DNA from 4 places in the Streptomyces sp. NBC_00376 genome. Region 1 is predicted to be linked to each of the others. Evidence: riboswitches for the same ligand, from Rfam matches in the RefSeq annotation. Region 1 holds a riboswitch; each other region holds the start of a gene.

Region 1 (4,801 bases):
CCGCCCGCGCCGGGCCAGATCGAGGGCGAACTCGGCACGCTCCGACTCGACCTTGTTGTCCGAGCCGTGACGCACCTGCCCCGGCCGCACCGGCACCCGGTCCAGATACGTGGTGTAGCCGACCAGGTCGTCGGCGGCGGCCAGCACTCCGCGCGTCTCGGGGGTCAGCCACAGCGGACCGGCCGGGCCGGTACCCACCACGGCCACCTCGCCACCCTCAGGGGCACCTTCGGGACGCGGCGCCCCGATCCGGCTGGGCAGGACCGCGACCGCGAAGTACGGCACCGAGCCGGCGTCGACCTCGGCCAGCTCGCCCACCCGCTCCCCGGCCATCGTGGCGCGCTCCACGTAACGCACCTCGGGCAGCCGCCCGGACGCCTCGAAGGCGCCGCGCACCGCGGGAAACGTACGGCCCAGCTTCATCACCACGGCCGCGTCGGTGGCGGCGAGACGCGCGGTCAGCTCCTCCTCCGGCAGCGTGCCGGGCAGGATCGTCAGCACCTCCTCGCCCTCCACGAGCGGGGTGCCGAGCCGAGCGGCGGCCGCGCTGACGGAGGTGACGCCCGGGATCACCTCGGTCGGGTAGCGGTCGGCGAGCCGCTTGTGCATGTGCATGTACGAGCCGTAGAAGAGCGGGTCGCCCTCGGCCAGCACGGCGACCGTCCGCCCGGCGTCGAGGTGCGCCGCCAGACAGGCCGCCGCCTCGGCGTAGAACTCCTCCATCGCCCCCCGGTAGCCGCCCGGGTGGTCCGTGGTCTCCGTCGTGACGGGGTAGACCAGCGGCTCCTCGACATGGTCGGCACGGATGTGCTTCGCCGCGATGGACCGGGCGATGGACCGCCCGTGCCGGGCGCTGTGATAGGCGATCACATCGGCCTCGGCGATGATCTCAACCGCGCGTACGGTCATCAGAGCCGGATCACCGGGGCCGAGCCCGACCCCGTACAGCCGGCCCGTCTTCTGCTCGCTCACGTCTACTCTTCCTCGCTGGCGATCGCGTTGAGGGCGGCGGCAGCGATGGCGCTGCCGCCGCGACGGCCCCGTACGATCAGATGCTCCAGCCCGGACGGGTGCGCCGCCAGGGCGTCCTTGGACTCGGCGGCACCGATGAAGCCGACCGGCACACCGATGACGGCGGCGGGGCGGGGCGCGCCCTCCTCGATCATCTCCAGCAGCCGGAACAGGGCGGTCGGCGCGTTCCCGACAGCCACGACCGCACCCTCCAGCCGGTCCCGCCACAGCTCCAGGGCGGCGGCGCTGCGGGTGGTGCCCAGTTCCTTCGCCAGGCCGGGCACCGACGGGTCGGAGAGGGTGCACACCACTTCGTTGTCCGCGGGCAGCCGCTTGCGGGTCACACCGCTGGCGACCATCGCCACATCGCACAGGATGGGTGCGCCGGCCCGCAGCGCGGCACGGGCGCGGGCGACCGCGTCCGGGGTGAAAGCGAGATCGCGGACGAGGTCGACCATCCCGCAGGCGTGGATCATGCGGACCGCGACCTGGCTCACATCGGCGGGCAGCCCCGCGAGGTCCGCCTCGGCACGGATCGTGGCGAAGGACTGGCGGTAGATCGCCGGTCCGTCCTTCTCGTACTGGTGCACAGTGCTTTCGCTCTCTTCCTCGGGCGTGCAACGGTCGGGTGCAGTCGGGTACAGGGTGAGTCGGGCGTACGGGATCAGCCGCGCGTACCGCGGGCCGCGGCCACCGCCGCGGCGAGCACGCCGGGGCGGTCGGGGACGTTCACGGGGGCACCCCGCTCCTCGCCCCGTACGAGGGAGATCCGGTGCCCGTCGGGGGTGGCGACGACGTCGACCCACTCGCCGCGGGGATGGCCGCACCGGCGTTCGCAACCGGACCAGTACACCGGCAGCAGGCCCACGGGCCCCACCACGGCCGCCGCCCGGCCCCGCACATCGGCCAGCGACTTCGCGCAGCCGGGCCGGCCGATACAGGCACCGACCCCGGTCCAGGGGGAGTCGGGCCCGACGACGAGGCCGGTGGCCCCCAGATCGTCCAGCAGCCCAGACGCCCGCCGCCGCTCCACCCCCGGTACGACGACCCCGCGCCACGGTGTCAGCCGCAATTCGCCACGCCCACCGTGCCGGGCCGTCTCCGTCAGGGTCCGCCACTGCGCCGGGGTGAAGCGCCCCAGCGGGATGCCGACGGACAGCGCGGCCCCGTCGTGCGGGCCGGTCACCACGCCCGGGGCGGGACCGTCCGAGCCCGGCGGGCAGTCTCGGTCCTCGGTGGAGGCGGCGCCGGAGCCCTCCTCCCGCAACCGCCGTACGACCTCGTCGAGAAGCGGGCCGGCGCCGCCGGGCAGATCCCTCACGCGCCAGGCACCGGTGCCCGACGCCCGTTCCAGAAAGACCTCGGCCGCCATGAGGGCGGCCTGCGGCGCCTGCGCGCCGGGTATCCGCACCACGGTCCGGTCCGTGCCGATCCGCAGCAGCGCCGCGCCGCCGTCCTGCGCCAGCAGCGTCACATCGCCGCCCAGCGCGTCCACATCGCCACGACCGTCGTCGAGCACGAACAGGAACCTGCCCGACAGCCCGGCCGTCCGGTCGCCCGCGCACAACAGCTCGTCCAGCGCCCGGAGCCACGGTCCGACGTCCCGCGCCCCCCGGCCGTCGAGCCCCGACAGCGGCGAGGCCACGATGTTGCGTATCCGCTCGTGGCGGGCGGAGGGCAGCAGCCCCGCTTCGCCCAGCCGGACGGCCAGTTCGCCACCGCAGTCCCCGCCCAGCCCGCGCAACTGGACATTGCCGCGCGAAGTGAGATGCAACTCACCATCGCCCAGGCTCTCCGCCACCGCCCCCAGCGCATCCGCCTGCACCGCGGTCAGCAGACCACCGGGCAACCGGACCCGGGCCAGAGCGCCGTCGTCCGCCCCGTGCAGCCGCAGCGTGCCGGGACAGGCGTCACCGCGGCCCCGGGCAGACGCGTCTGCGGGCAGCGAAGGCGAAGTGGCAGGTGGGGGCATGGCGGCGAGCATACCGACCATCCGACCGGATCCGTATGCCTCCATCAGCTGACCGGCCCTTACTATGCCTAGTGACGGGCCATCCGGCACGTCGTCGCCACAGACGGCGACAGGGGAGGAAGTCCGGTGCGATTCCGGCACGGTCCCGCCACTGTGAGCCCGGCCCCGGCCGGGCGAGTCAGGAACTCCCTTCCCCGGCCCTCGACTCCGTCGAGCAGGGGAGACTCCATTCCGACACCGCCCGGGGCGTGGACACCCCGAGGAAGGCCCGACGCCGCATGATCCTGCTCCTGTCGACGTCCGACACCGACCTGCTCAGTGCCCGCGCCTCGGACGGCCCGGTCCCCTACCGCTACGCCAACCCCTCCCGGCTCCCGCTCCAGGACCTGCCCGAGCTCCTCGACGGCGCCGACCTGGTCGTCGTCCGCCTCCTCGGCGGCGTACGCGCCTGGCAGGACGGACTCGACCAAGTCCTCGCCACCGGACGCCCCGTCGTCGTCCTCACCGGCGAACAGGCCCCCGACGCCCAGCTGATGGCCGCCTCCACCGTCCCCATCGGCATCGCCGCCGAGGCCCATGCCTACCTGGCCCACGGCGGACCCGCCAACCTGGACCAGCTCGCCCGCTTCCTCTCCGACACCGTCCTGCTCACCGGCCACGGCTTCGCACCGCCCGCCCCGGCACCCTCCTGGGGCCCGCTGGAGCGCACCGCCCGCCGCACCGACGGCCCGGTCGTCGCCGTGCTCTACTACCGCGCCCACCACATGAGCGGCAACACCGCGTTCGTGGACGCCCTGTGCGATGCCGTCGAGGACGCCGGCGCCCGCGCGCTGCCGCTGTACGTCGCCTCGCTGCGCACCCCCGAGCCCGAGCTCATCGAAGCGCTGCGCGCTGCAGACGCGATCGTGACCACCGTCCTCGCCGCGGGCGGCACCCGGCCGGCCGAGGCATCGGCGGGCGGCGACGACGAGTCCTGGGACGCCGGCGTCCTCAGCGGCCTCGACGTCCCCATCCTCCAGGCGCTCTGCCTCACCGGTTCACGCACCGACTGGGAGGACAACGACGAGGGCGTCTCCCCGCTCGACGCCGCCAGCCAGATCGCGGTCCCCGAGTTCGACGGCCGCCTGATCACCGTGCCGTTCTCCTTCAAGGAGATCGACGAGGACGGCCTGCCCGCGTACGTCGCCGACACCGAGCGCGCCGCCCGCGTCGCCGGGATCGCCGTGCGCCACGCCCGGCTGCGCCACATCCCGGCCGCCGAGAAGCGGATCGCGCTCGTGCTGTCCGCGTACCCGACCAAGCACTCCCGGATCGGCAACGCCGTCGGTCTCGACACCCCGGCCAGCGCCGTCGCCCTGCTGCGCCGACTCCGCGACCAGGGATACGACTTCGGTACGCAGGAGGTCCCCGGCCTCGTGTCGGGCGACGGCGACGAGCTGATCCGGGCCCTGATCGAGGCCGGCGGCCACGACCAGGAGTGGCTCACCGAGGAGCAGTTGGCCCGCAACCCGGTCCGGATCCCGGCCGCCGACTACCGGCGCTGGTACGCGACCCTCCCGGCCGAGCTCCGCGAAGCCGTCGAGCAGCACTGGGGCCCCGCCCCGGGCGAGATGTTCGTGGACCGGTCGAGCAACCCGGACGGCGACATCGTGCTCGCCGCCCTGCGCCGCGGCAATCTGCTCATCCTCATCCAGCCGCCGCGCGGCTTCGGCGAGAACCCGATCGCGATCTACCACGACCCCGATCTGCCGCCCTCGCACCACTATCTGGCCGCCTACCGCTGGATCGCCGCCTCCGCCGACGACAACGGCTTCGGCG
Region 2 (4,801 bases), 2.3 Mb from region 1:
AGCGCGCCCGCAAGGGGGGTGCGTCGGCATGAAGGACGGCGTGAACGGCGTCGCGCTCGGCGTCTTCATCTTCTTCTTCGTGGCCGTCACGGTCATGGGCTTCCTGGCGGCACGGTGGCGCAAGGCCGAGAACGAGGCCAGCCTCGACGAATGGGGCCTGGGCGGGCGTTCCTTCGGCACCTGGGTCACCTGGTTCCTGCTCGGCGGCGACCTGTACACCGCGTACACCTTCGTCGCCGTACCCGCGGCGATCTACGCGGCGGGCGCGGCGGGCTTCTTCGCCGTGCCGTACACGATCCTCGTGTACCCGCTGATCTTCACCTTCCTGCCGCGGCTGTGGTCGGTATCGCACAAGCACGGGTACGTCACCACCTCGGACTTCGTCCGCGGGCGGTTCGGCTCGAAGGGCCTCTCGCTGGCGGTCGCCGTCACCGGCATCCTCGCCACGATGCCGTACATCGCGCTCCAACTGGTCGGCATCCAGGCGGTGCTGGACGTGATGGGCGTCGGCGGCGGCGAGAACACCCACTGGTTCATCAAGGACCTGCCGCTGCTGATCGCGTTCGCGGTGCTCGCCGCGTACACCTACTCGTCCGGGCTGCGGGCACCCGCGCTGATCGCCTTCGTCAAGGACGGGCTGATCTACCTGGTCATCGCGGTGGCGATCATCTACATCCCGATCAAGCTCGGCGGCTTCGACGACATCTTCGCCAAGGCGGGCGAGGCGTTCTCGCAGACCAACCCGGCCACCGGCAAACCGCGCGGCGCGCTCGCGCCGGGCGAGGCGGGCCAATGGGGTTACGCCACCCTGGCGCTGGGCTCGGCGCTGGCGCTGTTCATGTATCCGCACTCGATCACGGCGACGCTCTCCAGCCGCAGCCGCAACGTGATCCGGCGCAACACCACGATCCTGCCGCTGTACTCGCTGATGCTGGGCCTGCTGGCGCTGCTCGGCTTCATGGCCATCGCCGCCGGGATCAAGGTGGACAACGGGCAGTTGGCCATCCCGCAGCTGTTCGAGAACATGTTCCCGGACTGGTTCGCGGGCGTCGCGTTCGCCGCCATCGGCATCGGCGCGCTGGTGCCCGCCGCGATCATGTCGATCGCCGCGGCCAACCTGTTCACCCGCAACATCTACAAGGACTTCCTGAAGCCGGACGCGACCCCGGAGCAGGAGACCAAGGTCTCCAAGCTGGTGTCGCTGCTGGTCAAGGTCGGCGCACTCGCCTTCGTCCTCACCATGGACAAGACGGTCGCGATCAACTTCCAGCTGCTCGGCGGCATCTGGATCCTCCAGACGATGCCCGCCCTGGTCGGCGGCCTGTTCACCCGCTGGTTCCACCGCTGGGCGCTGCTCGCCGGCTGGGCGGTCGGCATGGTGTACGGGACGGTGGCCGCGTACGGGGTCGCCTCGCCGACGCAGAAGCACTTCGGCGGCTCGTCCAAGGAGATCCCCGGAATCGGCGAGATCGGCTACATCGGCCTCACCGCGTTCGTGCTGAACGTGGTGGTGACGGTGGTGCTCACCTTCGTCCTGAACGCCGTGAAGGCACCTGCCGGGATCGACGAGACCTCCCCGGCCGACTACACCGCCGACGCGGGCGACCCGGGCGTCGAGGCGGAACTCCCGCCAGCCACGGCGGGCGCTCCGGGCGGCCACTGACGACCGCGCCCCACGGCCTGCGGACGGCCCGTCGAGCCCCTTTCCCGAAGGGGTGCGACGGGCCGTCCGCCGTCTGCCCGAAAGGGCCGCAGAACGCGTCCTGTGGTCCCGGCATTTGCCGACCGACACAACATGTGGGGGCTGCCTCTTCGGGCAGCCCCCACATGTATGCTCGTCCTCGCTGTCGCCGCAGGGGAATCCGGTGCGAATCCGGAACTGTCCCGCAACGGTGTATTCAGTGCGCTTTTGTGCACCCCCGAGTCAGTCCGATGACCTGCCGGCAGCGCATCCGGCTCGACCGAACCGGATGCCCAGACGTCCGGGCCTCGCGGTTGGGCCGGTGGACGCCGTGCGAAGTGCTGCCCTGTTCCGGGTCTGCGCGCCCGCAGGGCTGCCCCGATCCCCGCCGGCCCCGAGCCGAGCGAGGGAGAGCACCACGTGACCATCGCGCCAGCCGATCCGGCAGTCGCCGCGTCCGCAGCAGCCGAGTCCGAGGCCGCCGCACAGGACGGACCGGGAACCGCACTGCTGCGGACCCTGACCGAACTGACCGCCGATCTGCCCGACACCGACCCCGGCCGGGTCGCCGCCGCCGCGCTGCGCGGCCGCAGCGCCCGCGCCGACGAGGCCGAGCTGCGGTCGCTGGCCACCGAGGCCGCCGCGGGGCTGATCTCCGAGGACCCCTCCTACTCCCGGCTCGCCGCCCGGCTGCTGACCCTCGCCATCGCGGACGAGGCGGCCGGCCAGGGCGCGGTCTCCTTCTCCGCCTCGGTCGCCGTCGGCCACCGCGAGGGCCTGATCGCGGACCGGACCGCCGAGTTCGTCGCCCGTCACGCGGCCGCCCTCGACGCGCTGGTGGAGCGTTCGCTGGCCGACGGAGCGGACGACCGCTTCGGCTACTTCGGGCTGCGGACCCTGCACAGCCGCTATCTGCTGCGCCACCCGCACACCCGCCAGGTCGTCGAGACGCCCCAGCACTTCATGCTGCGGGTCGCGGCCGGGCTGGCCGAGGACGATTCGCAGCGCGCCGTGGACGAAGTGGCGGCGCTGTACGGGCTGATGAGCCGGCTCGACTACCTGCCCTCCTCCCCCACGCTCTTCAACTCCGGCACCCGGCACCCGCAGATGTCCTCCTGCTATCTGCTGGACTCCCCGCTGGACGAGCTCGACTCGATCTACGACCGCTACCACCAGGTGGCCCGGCTCTCGAAGCACGCGGGCGGCATCGGTCTGTCGTACTCCCGCATCCGCTCCCGCGGTTCGCTGATCCGGGGCACCAACGGGCACTCCAACGGCATCGTGCCGTTCCTGAAGACGCTCGACGCCTCCGTCGCCGCGGTCAACCAGGGGGGCCGCCGCAAGGGCGCCGCCGCCGTCTACCTGGAGACCTGGCACGCGGACATCGAGGAGTTCCTGGAGCTGCGCGACAACACCGGTGAGGACCAGCGGCGTACGCACAACCTCAACCTGGCGCACTGGATCCCGGACGAGTTCATGCGCCGGGTCGACGCGGACGGCGACTGGTCGCTGTTCTCGCCCGCCGACGTGCCCGGCCTGGTCGACCTGTGGGGCGACGAGTTCGACGCCGCGTACCGGGCCGCCGAGGCCCAGGGCCTGGCCCGCAGGACGATCCCGGCCCGTGAGCTGTACGGCCGGATGATGCGCACCCTCGCCCAGACCGGCCAGGGCTGGATGACGTTCAAGGACGCCTCCAACCGGACCGCGAACCAGACCGCCGAGCCGGGCACCGTCGTCCACTCGTCGAACCTGTGCACCGAGATCCTCGAAGTCACCGACGACGGCGAGACGGCGGTCTGCAACCTGGGCTCGGTCAACCTCGGCGCGTTCGTCGCCGACGGTGGCATCGACTGGGAGCGGCTGGACGCCACCGTCCGCACCGCCGTGACCTTCCTGGACCGGGTCGTCGACATCAACTTCTACCCGACCGAGCAGGCCGGCCGCTCCAACGCCAGGTGGCGCCCGGTGGGCCTGGGCGCCATGGGTCTCCAGGACGTCTTCTTCAAGCTGCGGCTGCCCTTCGACTCCCCCGAGGCCCGCGCGCTCTCCACGAAGATCTCCGAGCGGATCATGCTCGCCGCGTACGAGTCGTCCTGCGAGCTCGCCGAGCGCTCGGGCCCGCTTCCGGCCTGGTCGCAGACGCGTGCGGCGCGCGGTGTGCTGCACCCCGACCACTACGACACCGAGCTGAACTGGCCCGAGCGGTGGGAGGCGCTGCGCGCCCGGGTCGCGAAGAGCGGGATGCGCAACTCGCTGCTGCTCGCCATCGCGCCGACGGCGACGATCGCCTCGATCGCGGGCGTCTACGAGTGCATCGAGCCGCAGGTCTCCAACCTCTTCAAGCGCGAGACGCTCAGCGGTGAGTTCCTTCAGGTCAACGCGTACCTGGTGGACGAGCTGAAGAAGCTCGGGGTGTGGGACGCGCGCACCCGTGAGGCGCTGCGCGAGGCCAGTGGCTCGGTGCAGGGCTTCGCCTGGATCCCCGAGGAGGTGCGGGCGCTGTACCGCACCGCATGGGAGATCCCGCAGCGCGGCCTGATCGACATGGCGGCGGCCCGTACGCCGTTCCTGGACCAGAGCCAGTCGCTGAACCTGTTCCTGGAGACGCCGACGATCGGCAAGCTCTCCTCGATGTACGCGTACGCCTGGAAGCAGGGGCTGAAGACGACGTACTACCTGCGTTCGCGCCCGGCGACCCGGATCGCCCGTGCCGCCTCCGGCCAGGCGGCGGCCGCCGCCCCCATTCCCGTACAGCAGGCCTCGGCGCCCGACGCGGACGCGATCGCCTGCTCCCTCGAAAACCCCGAGTCCTGCGAGGCCTGCCAGTAATGAGCTCCACCAACTCCGAGAAGAACCTGCTGGACCCGGGCTTCGAGCTGACCCTGCGGCCGATGCGCTACCCGGACTTCTACGAGCGCTACCGGGACGCGATCAAGAACACCTGGACGGTGGAGGAGGTCGACCTGCACTCCGACGTCGCCGACCTCGCCAAGCTGTCCCCCGGCGAGCAGCACATGATCGGCCGGCTGGTCGCGTTCTTCGCGACGGGCGACTCGATCGTCTCCAACAACCTCGTGCTGACGCTGTACAAGCACATCAACTCCCCCGAGGCGCGGCTGT
Region 3 (4,801 bases), 160 kb from region 1:
CGTGACCGCGTCGAGCAGGGTACGGCCGGCCACCTTGTAGCCGATCCCGTCGGCGGCGAGCGCCGTCGGGGACGATGCCGGGCTCATCCGGTGATCCCTTCGGTACGGCTGGAGCGGCGCAGCAGCCAGAGGAAGAACGGGCCGCCCACCAGGGCGGTGACCACCCCGGCGGGGATCTCCCGGGGAGCCGCCACCGTCCGCGCCAGCAGATCGGCCAGCAGCAGGAAGACCGCCCCGCCGAGCGCGGTCACCGGCAGCAGCCTGCGGTGAGACGCGCCGACGATCAACCGAGCGGCATGCGGGACCATCAGGCCGACGAAGCCGATTGCCCCGCTGTAGGCGACCAGCACCCCGATGATCAGCGACACCAGCACGAAGACCCCGCCCCGGAAACGGCCGGGGTCCAGGCCGAGGCTGCGGGCCCCTTCCTCCCCGGTAAGCAGCAGATCCAGCGGACGGGCCAGGCTGATCAGGAGCACGGCCCCGATGCACAGGACCACTGCGGGCAGGGCCAGTTGGTCCCATCGGGCGCCGCCCAGGCCGCCCAGGGTCCAGAACATGATCTCCCGCACATGCTCGGCCCGGGAGGACAGCACCAGGATCAGGCTGGTGAAAGCGGACAGCACGTACTGGATCGCCACCCCGGCCAGGATCAGCCGGCCCGTCGTCATGGTGCCGCCGCGCCGGGCCATCGCGTAGACGGCGACCAGCGCGGTCATGGATCCGGCGAACGCTGCGAGGGGCAGTGCCACGTCGGTGGCCACCCCGGCGCCGACCCCCAGCACGACCACCACGGCGGCGCCCGCCGACGCCCCGGACGAGGCGCCCAGCAGAAACGGATCGGCCAACGGGTTGCGCACCAACGCCTGGAGCACCGCGCCCGACAGCGCCAGACCGGCACCGACGACGGCCCCGAGCAGCACCCTGGGCAGCCGTACCTCCCACACGATCGTCGGGAACGCACCGGAGCGTTCACCGCCCAGGACCGTACTCAATACCTCGCCCGGCGGAATCCGTACCGGGCCGAGCACCAGACCGGCCACCGCCGCCGCGAGCAGCAGCACCGTGAGGGCGCCGATCACGACGGGGGTCGAGCGGAGGACGGACTTCGGGCCGGGGCGGGCGGACCCCGCGCTCACGGAGTGCCGGGGTGCAGCTGCCCGGCCAGGTCCTGTACGGCGTCGGCGACCCGGACACCGAGCACGGCCGAGGACAGCGGGAGTACCGCGAACTTCTTGTTCTTGATCGCCGGCACGTCCGCGAGTGCCGGGTCGTTCAGCAGCCGCTTCTTCTTGGCCTCGACCGTGGTGCCTCCGTAGTCGTAGATCACGGCCACCTCGGGCTTGCGCTTGATGACCTGCTCCCAGGACACGTCGCCGAAGGTGGCGTCGAGGTCCGCGAAGACGTTCCGGCCCCCGGCGAGCCGGACGATCTCATTGCCGATGCCCTTGCCGCCCGCCGTGAACGCGGAGCTGTCGCCGGAGTCGTACACGAACACCGAGGGATGTGCGGAGCCCTTGAGTTCTGTTTCGACCGTCGTGATCTTCTGTCGTTCCTCGGCGATCAGCTTCTTGCCGCGCTCCGGTACGCCGAAGGTCCTGGCGACTTCGGTGATCTCGGTGGCGAGCTGGTCGATGCCGACCTTGCCCTTGGTGCAGTTCTCGATGTTCAGCCGGGTGTTGATGCCGTCCTTCTGGAGACCCGCCCGGTCCTGGCCCTTGGTCTTGTCGAAGGCGCTGCTGTACCCGCCGTAGACGAAGTCGGGGTTGGCGCCGAGCAGCACCTCCTTGGAGGGGTACTCCTTCGCGAGCACCTTGGTCTTGTCGTACGCGGACCGGTACTCCGGCAGGATGCTGTCGTCCAGGTAGGCGGTCCCGGCCAGCCGGTCCTGGAGCCCGAGGGCCAGCATGATCTCGGTGACGTGCTGGTTCATGGTGACGACCCGCTTCGGCGGGGCGTCGAAGGTCGTCTTCGTACCGCAATTGGTGACGGTGTAGGGGAAACCGTCGGCGACCGGTGCGGCCTCTGCCTTGGCTTCGCCGCCGGTGCCGCAGCCGGTGAGAGGCAGCAGAAGCAGGGGTATGAGCGCGAGGGGTACACGGCGTATCGGGGGCATGACCGAGCCTTTCCGGGGGATGTCCTCGTCCCCTGGGTCGTACGAGAAGGCGGCGCGGTCAGTATCTGGCTTCCGGGCTGTTGCAGCCCGGTCACAGTGGCGGGACCGTACCGGATTCACACCGGTTTCCTGACGCGCGTCGCCTGAGTTTTCGGAGCTCATTCTGTCAGACCGCGTATTCCGCAGGTCATGCCCATTGCGCTGTCGGCCTTGGGCGGCCCCGGACACCGACATCCGCGACGACGATCGGCACTGCGGACGGGTTCCGCCCGGACCGGCGGGCTCGCCCGCCCCTGAAGGGCGCCATCCTTACCTACTGGACGTGGGACAGACACGGCTCGCCACGGAAAGTTCGTCGAGGCCCGGCCGGTTCTGGACATCGAGCACGTGGGTGCAGAGGTTTTCAGGCCGTTGCCGTGAGGCCCGGACACCGCCGCTGGAGGACTGAGAGGTACCGCTCTACCGGTTTCTGGACGCCTACTCCCCCGCTGACGCAGAAGAGGACGGTGGTCGCGCCATCGCCCGCAGCGGTTGTTGTCTGTCGGCAGAAGCGGCTCCAGACGTCGCCACTCCGCCTCTGTCAGATCTCCCCGACCAGTCATACGAGAGCCAACGAATCAGTGGGCGGCATGGGTGCGCGGTCAGCAGCTGCGATGCCACCACGCCAACTCCGGTTCTGCCATCAGCTCGTGATGCGTTCGACCGAGGAGCACCGCGTCTCAAGCGTGTTGCGAAAGTGTGTGCGGCGGCGGACGTGGCGTAGTACTTCTGGGGAGACACAGAGACACGTTTGTTCTCACTTGGAGTCGTCGATGGCCGTTCGCCGTGTTGTGCCCAACATTCAGTCGGAGGCCGCGCAGGAGAGCCGGGAGTTCTATGGCCTGCTGGGCTTCGAAGAGGTCATGAACCACGGCTGGATCATGACGCTCGCCTCCGCGTCCGCCCCGGCAGCGCAGATCAGCGTCATGACCAGTGACAAGACCGCGCCCGTCACCCCCGACATGAGTGTCGAGGTGGACGACGTGGATGCGGCTCATGCGGTCATGCGGGACAGCGGCGCGGAGATCGTGCACCCCTTGCAGGATGAGGAGTGGGGCGTGCGGCGGTTCTTCGTCCGCGACCCCAGCGGAAGGGTGGTCAACGTGCTGGGCCACCGCTGAAGGCCTCCGCACCTTGGGCGAAAGCGCAGGTCGCAGCCAGTCGTTGGTGGCCGCGATAAGGACGGTGGCCTCATAGCGGACCGCGAGTTTGTCGTATCTCGTGGCCACGGCCCGGTGGCGCTTGAGGCGGTTGATGCCGCACTCGACCGCGTGCCGAGCCCGGTAACCGATCTTGTCGAACTTCGGTGGGCGGCCGCCTCGTGAGCCGCGCTTCTTGCGGTCAGCTTTGCGGGTGTTGGTCAGCTTTCGACTTCGGTTTTGTCGCCGCCCCAGAGGGTGTGGAAGGCGCCGTTGCGGTCGATGCGGTGGTAGGTGTGTGCGCCGAAGTAGTCGCGCTGGCCTTGAGTGAGGGCGGCGGGGAGGCGCTCGGCGCGCAGGGAGTCGTAGTAGGCGAGGGTGGCGGCGAAGGCGGGGGTGGGGACGCCCTGGGCAGTGGCGGTGGCGATCACGGTGCGCCAGTCGTTCTGTGCGGCGGCGATTTCCTCGGCGAAGCTCTTGTCCGAGAGGAGGCTTGCCATCTGAGGCTGGGTTTCGTAGGCGCTGGTGATCCTGTCGAGAAACGCGGCCCGGATGATGCATCCGCCGCGCCAGATCGCGGCGACCTTCCCGAGGTTGATGTCCCAATCGTATTGCTCGCTGCCGGCCGCGATCTCGTGGAAGCCCTGGGTATAGGCGACGATCTTCGAGGCATACAGTGCCTGCTCGACCTGGTCGGCGAATGCCGCCGCCTTGTCCTCACCGAGCTTGCGGGCGGTCGGTCCTGCGAGGTGGCGTGAGGCATCACGGAGGGCGGCGTGGCCGGAGACGGAGCGGGCGAAGACGGCCTCGGCGATGCCGGAGACAGGAACACCCAGATCGAGGGCGACCTGTACTGTCCAACGACCGGTGCCCTTCTGCTCCGCCTGGTCGAGCACAACATCCACGAAGGGCTTACCGGTCGCCGCATCGACATGTGAGAGCACTTCTGCGGTGATCTCGATGAGGTAGGAGTCCAGGCGCCCGGTGTTCCAGGCGCGGAAGATGTCCGCGATCTGCGCGGGGGAGTATCCGGCCACGTCGCGGAGCAGCTGGTAGGCCTCGCCGATGAGCTGCATGTCCGCGTACTCGATGCCATTATGCGTCATTTTTACAAAGTGTCCGGCGCCGTCAGGACCGATGTGCGTGACACACGGGGCGCCGTCCTTGGCCTTCGCGGAGATCTTTTCCAGCATCGGCCCAAGCGAGTCATAAGATTCTCTGCTGCCGCCTGGCATGATGCTCGGTCCGTTGAGTGCGCCTTCTTCGCCGCCGGAGACGCCGGTGCCGACGAAGTGGATGCCCTGCTCGCGCAACTCGCGCTCTCGGCGGCGCGTGTCTGCGAAGTGCGCGTTGCCTCCGTCGATGATGACATCGCCGGGCTCCAAGAGAGGCGTGAACTCCGCGATCACTGCGTCCGTGGCCTCTCCGGCCTTCACCATGACGACCAGACGTCGTGGTCTTTCCAGGGCTGCCACGAATTCCTCGGCACTCTCGGTCGCGATGAAAT
Region 4 (4,801 bases), 5.4 Mb from region 1:
AGCGGATTGGTGGTCCGGGACGCGGCGGTGGCGAGTCCGAGCGCCCACAGCCACCACGCCCCGGCGGGCAGGGCGTTGCTCCGGGTCGCTTCGGGGGCGCGCAGCGGACGCCGGCGCGCCAGGACGGCGGAGCCGGTCTGGGCGGTCATCCGCGGCGGCGGCGGGACTGCACGACCGCGGCGATGCCGAGCAGGAGTACGGCACCGACACCGACGAGCACCCCGGCGGACGGGCCGGAGGAGCCGCCGGAGCCGGAGGACGCGGCGGACCCGGCCGGTGTGGCCGAGGCGGACGCCGATCCGGCAGGCGTGCCCTGCCCGTCGCCGGAGACCTGTTCGCCGCAGCCGGAGCCCGGGTAGCCGGTGATGGCGCAGAGCATCGCGTCGCTGCTGTAGCGCAGCGGCTTCGCCACCGAGGCGAGCGCCTCCGCGGCGCTCGCGTCCGGGGCGACCCGCGCACACGCGGTACGCGGCGCGGGCGGAGTCTCACCGGCCGGGGCGTCCGCGGCCGTGCCCGGGTCGATGACGAGCGCTATTCGCTTGGTGCCGTCCTTCGCCGGGGTGACCGCGCAGATCTTCGCGAAGTCGGGGGCGCGGCGAGGCTTCGCCGAGTCCTGGGAGTCCTCGCTGACCGAGAACCGGAAGCCCTGCACCGCCCCGTCGTCCGGCCGCACCAGGGACGGGCCCTGGGTGGCGTACGTCCAGTCGGAGCCGGAGCTCTCCCAGAACGACCAGTACCGGTAGCCGGCCGCCTGGGCCGGTCCCGCGCCGAGCACGGCCAGGACGGCGCCCAGGACCACCAGCAGCGCGGTGGTCCGTCCCGCGCGCCTCACGGCTGCCTGTTCTTCCGGCGACCGCTGATCAGGAAGAACGCGATCGCGGCGAGGACGAGGCCGATGCCGATGTACCACCACACGCCCCCGATCACGTCGTCGCCGCTGTGGACCTGGTCCTTCTCCGTGGGCTCGTACCCGGTGTCGGCGGACGGGTCGGGCGTCACCACGGCGGCGGGCTCGGGGCCGGCCGCGTTCAGCCGGGCGACCAGGTCGACGCCGCCGAAGTCCCGGGCGTTGTTGCCGGTCGCGTGGGCGGCAAGGATCAGCTGGGCGTAGGCGGCGGGGCCGCTCCGGGCGGCCCAGTCCGCGGAGTTCTTCTTCAGCCAGGAGATGGCCCCGGCCGCCTTGTCCTGGTGGCCGGCCGCGGAGAGCGCGACGACCGCGTCCGCGGTGTTGCCGAAGTCGGGCTGCGGGGTGGTGTCGGTGGCACCGGGCATCGGCGCCTGGTTCAGGTGGCCGCTGCCGGCGAGGGCACCGGTGAGGTAGTGGGCGCCGTTCTGGGCGGCCTGCTCGGGCGTGAGCCCGGGACCGGGCCGGCAACTGGGCGCCTTGCCTGCGGCGTTGTTCCCGACCGCCATCGCCTTGCCCATCGTGCCGAGCACGGCGGCCGCGGTGGCGTCCGCGTTGGCGGCGAGCCCGCCCTTCTTGTCGGCCTGGTACGCGAAGGCACCGCCGTCCTTCCCGCCGCACGGGATCGCGAGCGCGAGCAGCGGGTCGTAGGGGGTCTTGCCGCCGGGCGTCGTGATGTCCGCGAGCCGCTGCCCCTGGCGGGCGAGGGCGCCGATCACCAGGGAGGTGGAGTTGGCGTCAGTGGGCGCGCCCGCGGTGTAGCCCCAGCCGCCGTCCTCGTTCTGCACGGACTTCAGCCAGCGCACCGAGTTGTTCACGGTCTCGCGGTGCCCGCCCACCTCGACCAGGGCCTGGGTGGCGGCCGCGGTGGCATTGGTGTCCCGCACGGTCTTCGCGTCGCACGGCTTGGCGGCATCGGGCCGGAACGCGGCGTAGGAACCGTCGGCGCACTGCTGGGAGATCAGCCAGTCCACCGACTTCGCGGCCGGGGTGACCCCTTCGAGCCGCTGGGCGAGGAAGGCCATCGACTGCCGCCACACGCCGTCGTAGGTGGGGTCCGCCGTGCCGTACAGCCCGGAAGGCAGCGCGACGGACGGCGAGGGCGACGGGGACGGCGCTGCCACCGCGACCGGCGCAGCGGCCGCGCAGAGCACGGCGGCGGTGGCGGCGAGCGTTGCTGCGCTGCGACGTACGGTCATGGCGGGCGGGGCCTCTCCTGCGGGGTGAACCGGGCACAGGCACGCTCAGGCACCAGGCTCCGGCTCCGTATACCTCGACGGTGCCGACCACCGGGGGATCCGGTGGTCCGAGCCGGTCACGACCGCGGACAGGGCATTCCGACTCACCGCCTGCGAAGACGGTTCACGGCTGCGTGGTCAGTGCCGGATTCGCACCGGCTTCCCCCTGAACGGGCATGATGACGACCCGCACACTGTACCGGGCGGGTCCGGGCGGGGGCCGGGCCGGGAGGAGCGCCCCCTGATCACACCGAGACGTACATCACTCCGTTCCGCTCCGCACCGCAGGTCGCGCTCGCACCGCGAGGCACGCGACGGTCACACCGCGCCGCACCCCACCGGACCGCCACGCCTCACACCGTGCCGCACGCCACCGGACCGCCACCGCTCACACCGCGCCGCACGCCACCGGACCGCCACGCCTCACACCGCGATGTACGCCACCGGATCGGCCCCCGGCACCGCCTCCGCGCGCCCGAGCTTCACCAGCCGCCGCAGATGCGCCTCCGCCTCCGAGACGGCGATGTTCCGGGAGCCGTGCGGGATCTGCTCCCAGGGCCGGTTCCACTCCATCCGCTCGGCCAGCTCCCACGGTGTCAGCGGCTCCGCCAGCAGCCCGAGCAGCCCGGTCAGCCGCTCCTCGTGATGCCCGAGGAGCTCCCGTACCCGCCCCGCCGCATCGGTGAAGGCGTATTGGTGGGCGGGCAGCACCTCGGCGGCCCCGAGCCGGCCGATCCGCTCCAGCGAGTCGAGGTAGTCGCCGAGGGGGTCGGTGGCCGTGGCATCGTCCGGGTCCTCGTACAGCCCGATGTGCGGACTGATCCCCGGCAGCAGGTGATCCCCCGAGAAGAGCCGCCCCCGGCCCGGCAGATTGCCCGGGTGCTCCTCCTCCAGGTGCAGGCACACATGCCCCGGCGTGTGCCCCGGCGTCCAGATCGCCCGCAGCCTGCGCCCCGCCAGATCGAGCAGCTCACCGGGGACGATCTCGCGGTCCGGGAGCGCGGCCCGCAACCCCGGCAGCGTCCGCATCCGGCCCCCGTCGGCCGCGGCGGCCCGCAACGGCGCGAGATGCTCCTCGGGCGCTCCGACCGCGGTGAGCTTGGCCGCGAGATAAGTCAGCCACCTGCCGGGTTCGGACTCCCGGGTACGGCGCACGATCGCGGTGTCCGCCGCATGCATGGCGATCCAGGCCCCGGAGGCCTCGCGCACCTGCCCGGAGAGCCCGTGGTGGTCGGGGTGGTGGTGGGTGATGACCACCCCGTGGATGTCGGCCATCTCTGTGCCGACGGCGGCGAGCCCGGCACAGAGCGTGTCCCAGGCCTCGGGATCGTCCCATCCGGTGTCGATCAGGACCGGTCCCCGATCGGTGTCCAGGACGTGCACGAGGGTGTGGCCCAGCGGATTGTCCGGGATGGGCACCTTGATGCTGTGCACGCCCCCGCCGTGGTCGGTCACCTGCGTCATGGAGGTCCCCATCTCTCTCGGCGACGTGCTGCTGCGATCCGTCGCGCCCGCGTGTGGGTGCGTCGGGCCCACTGTAACGAGAACTTGTTCCAGTAGTAGCCCCGGTCGACCATCTCGTTCGGGGTGCTGTCACGGACGTGGACACCTGGAACTGGAACTGGTATCAGTTCTGACACAGAGTCAGATCCTGGGTCGGGCACCCGGTCGGATACCGAGTCGGATGCCGATCCGGACCGGACGCCGATTCGGGCAACGCACCGCGCCGCGGGAGGCAGCAGTCATGACCGAGCTTGTCGAACACGGAAAACTGTTCATCGGCGGGGAGCTGGTCGATCCGCTGGGCCGGGACACCATCGAGGTCGTCTCGCCCCACACCGAGCAGGTCATCGGCCGGGTGCCGCATGCGTGTGAGGCGGACGTGGACGCGGCCGTCGCCGCCGGGCGGCGGGCGTTCGACGAGGGGCCCTGGCCCCGGATGAGCCTGGACGAGCGGATCGCGGTGGTGACCAGGATCAAGGACGCGTTCGCCGTCCGCTACGAGGAGATCGCCCGGGTCATCAGCTCGGAGAACGGCACGCCGTACACGTCGAGCGTCATGGTGCAGGCCCTCGCCGCGATGATGGTGTGGGACTCGGCGATCACCGTCGCCCGCGAATTCGCGTACGAGGAGCGGCGGACCGGGGCGCTCGGGCCGCTGCTGGTGCGCCGGGAGCCGGTCGGGGTGGTCGCGGCCGTGGTGCCGTGGAACGTTCCGCAGTTCACCGCCGCCGCCAAGCTCGCGCCCGCGCTGCTGGCCGGCTGCTCCGCCGTGCTCAAGGTCTCGCCCGAATCGCCGCTGGACGCCTACATCCTGGCCGAGATCGCCGCCGATGCCGGACTGCCGGAGGGCGTGCTCTCCATCCTCCCGGCCGACCGCGAGGTCAGCGAGTACCTGGTCGGGCACCCCGGCATCGACAAGGTGTCGTTCACCGGGTCGGTGGCCGCCGGGCGCCGGGTGATGGAGGTCGCCTCCCGCAATCTCACCCGGGTCACCCTGGAGCTGGGCGGCAAGTCCGCCGCCGTGATCCTCCCCGACGCCGATCTGGACGCCGCCGTCGCGGGCATCGTCCCCTTCGCCTGGATGATCAACGGCCAGGCGTGCGTGGCCCAGACCCGCATTCTCGTACCGCGCTCCTGCTACGACGAGACGGCGGAG

The links. Region 1 has a riboswitch for cobalamin ahead of cobN (cobaltochelatase subunit CobN). Riboswitches for the same ligand answer to the same signal wherever they lie in the genome.
Region 2: another riboswitch for cobalamin. It lies ahead of OG842_RS13230 (ribonucleoside-diphosphate reductase subunit alpha); the one in region 1 lies ahead of cobN (cobaltochelatase subunit CobN).
Region 3: another riboswitch for cobalamin. It lies ahead of OG842_RS04270 (ABC transporter substrate-binding protein); the one in region 1 lies ahead of cobN (cobaltochelatase subunit CobN).
Region 4: another riboswitch for cobalamin. It lies ahead of OG842_RS27535 (prenyltransferase/squalene oxidase repeat-containing protein); the one in region 1 lies ahead of cobN (cobaltochelatase subunit CobN).

What each region holds. Positions count from the first base shown of each region.
Region 1 covers NZ_CP107960.1:740,332-745,132, reverse strand. The annotation lists gene OG842_RS03500 (precorrin-2 C(20)-methyltransferase) at 1-972, opposite strand, end outside; gene OG842_RS03495 (precorrin-8X methylmutase) at 975-1,601, opposite strand; gene cobG (precorrin-3B synthase) at 1,676-2,995, opposite strand; cobalamin riboswitch at 3,042-3,190, shown strand; gene cobN (cobaltochelatase subunit CobN) at 3,262-4,801, shown strand, end outside.
Region 2 covers NZ_CP107960.1:2,994,040-2,998,840, forward strand. The annotation lists gene OG842_RS13220 (DUF3311 domain-containing protein) at 1-32, shown strand, start outside; gene mctP (monocarboxylate uptake permease MctP) at 29-1,663, shown strand; cobalamin riboswitch at 1,832-1,959, shown strand; gene OG842_RS13230 (ribonucleoside-diphosphate reductase subunit alpha) at 2,102-4,510, shown strand; gene OG842_RS13235 (ribonucleotide-diphosphate reductase subunit beta) at 4,510-4,801, shown strand, end outside.
Region 3 covers NZ_CP107960.1:903,689-908,489, reverse strand. The annotation lists gene OG842_RS04280 (ABC transporter ATP-binding protein) at 1-87, opposite strand, end outside; gene OG842_RS04275 (FecCD family ABC transporter permease) at 84-1,139, opposite strand; gene OG842_RS04270 (ABC transporter substrate-binding protein) at 1,136-2,116, opposite strand; adenosylcobalamin (AdoCbl) riboswitch at 2,137-2,273, opposite strand; gene OG842_RS04260 (VOC family protein) at 2,929-3,276, shown strand; gene gndA (NADP-dependent phosphogluconate dehydrogenase) at 3,516-4,801, opposite strand, start outside.
Region 4 covers NZ_CP107960.1:6,097,177-6,101,977, forward strand. The annotation lists gene OG842_RS27525 (energy-coupling factor transporter transmembrane component T) at 1-149, opposite strand, end outside; gene OG842_RS27530 (SCO2322 family protein) at 146-832, opposite strand; gene OG842_RS27535 (prenyltransferase/squalene oxidase repeat-containing protein) at 829-2,103, opposite strand; cobalamin riboswitch at 2,218-2,355, opposite strand; gene OG842_RS27540 (MBL fold metallo-hydrolase) at 2,566-3,606, opposite strand; gene OG842_RS27545 (aldehyde dehydrogenase) at 3,887-4,801, shown strand, end outside.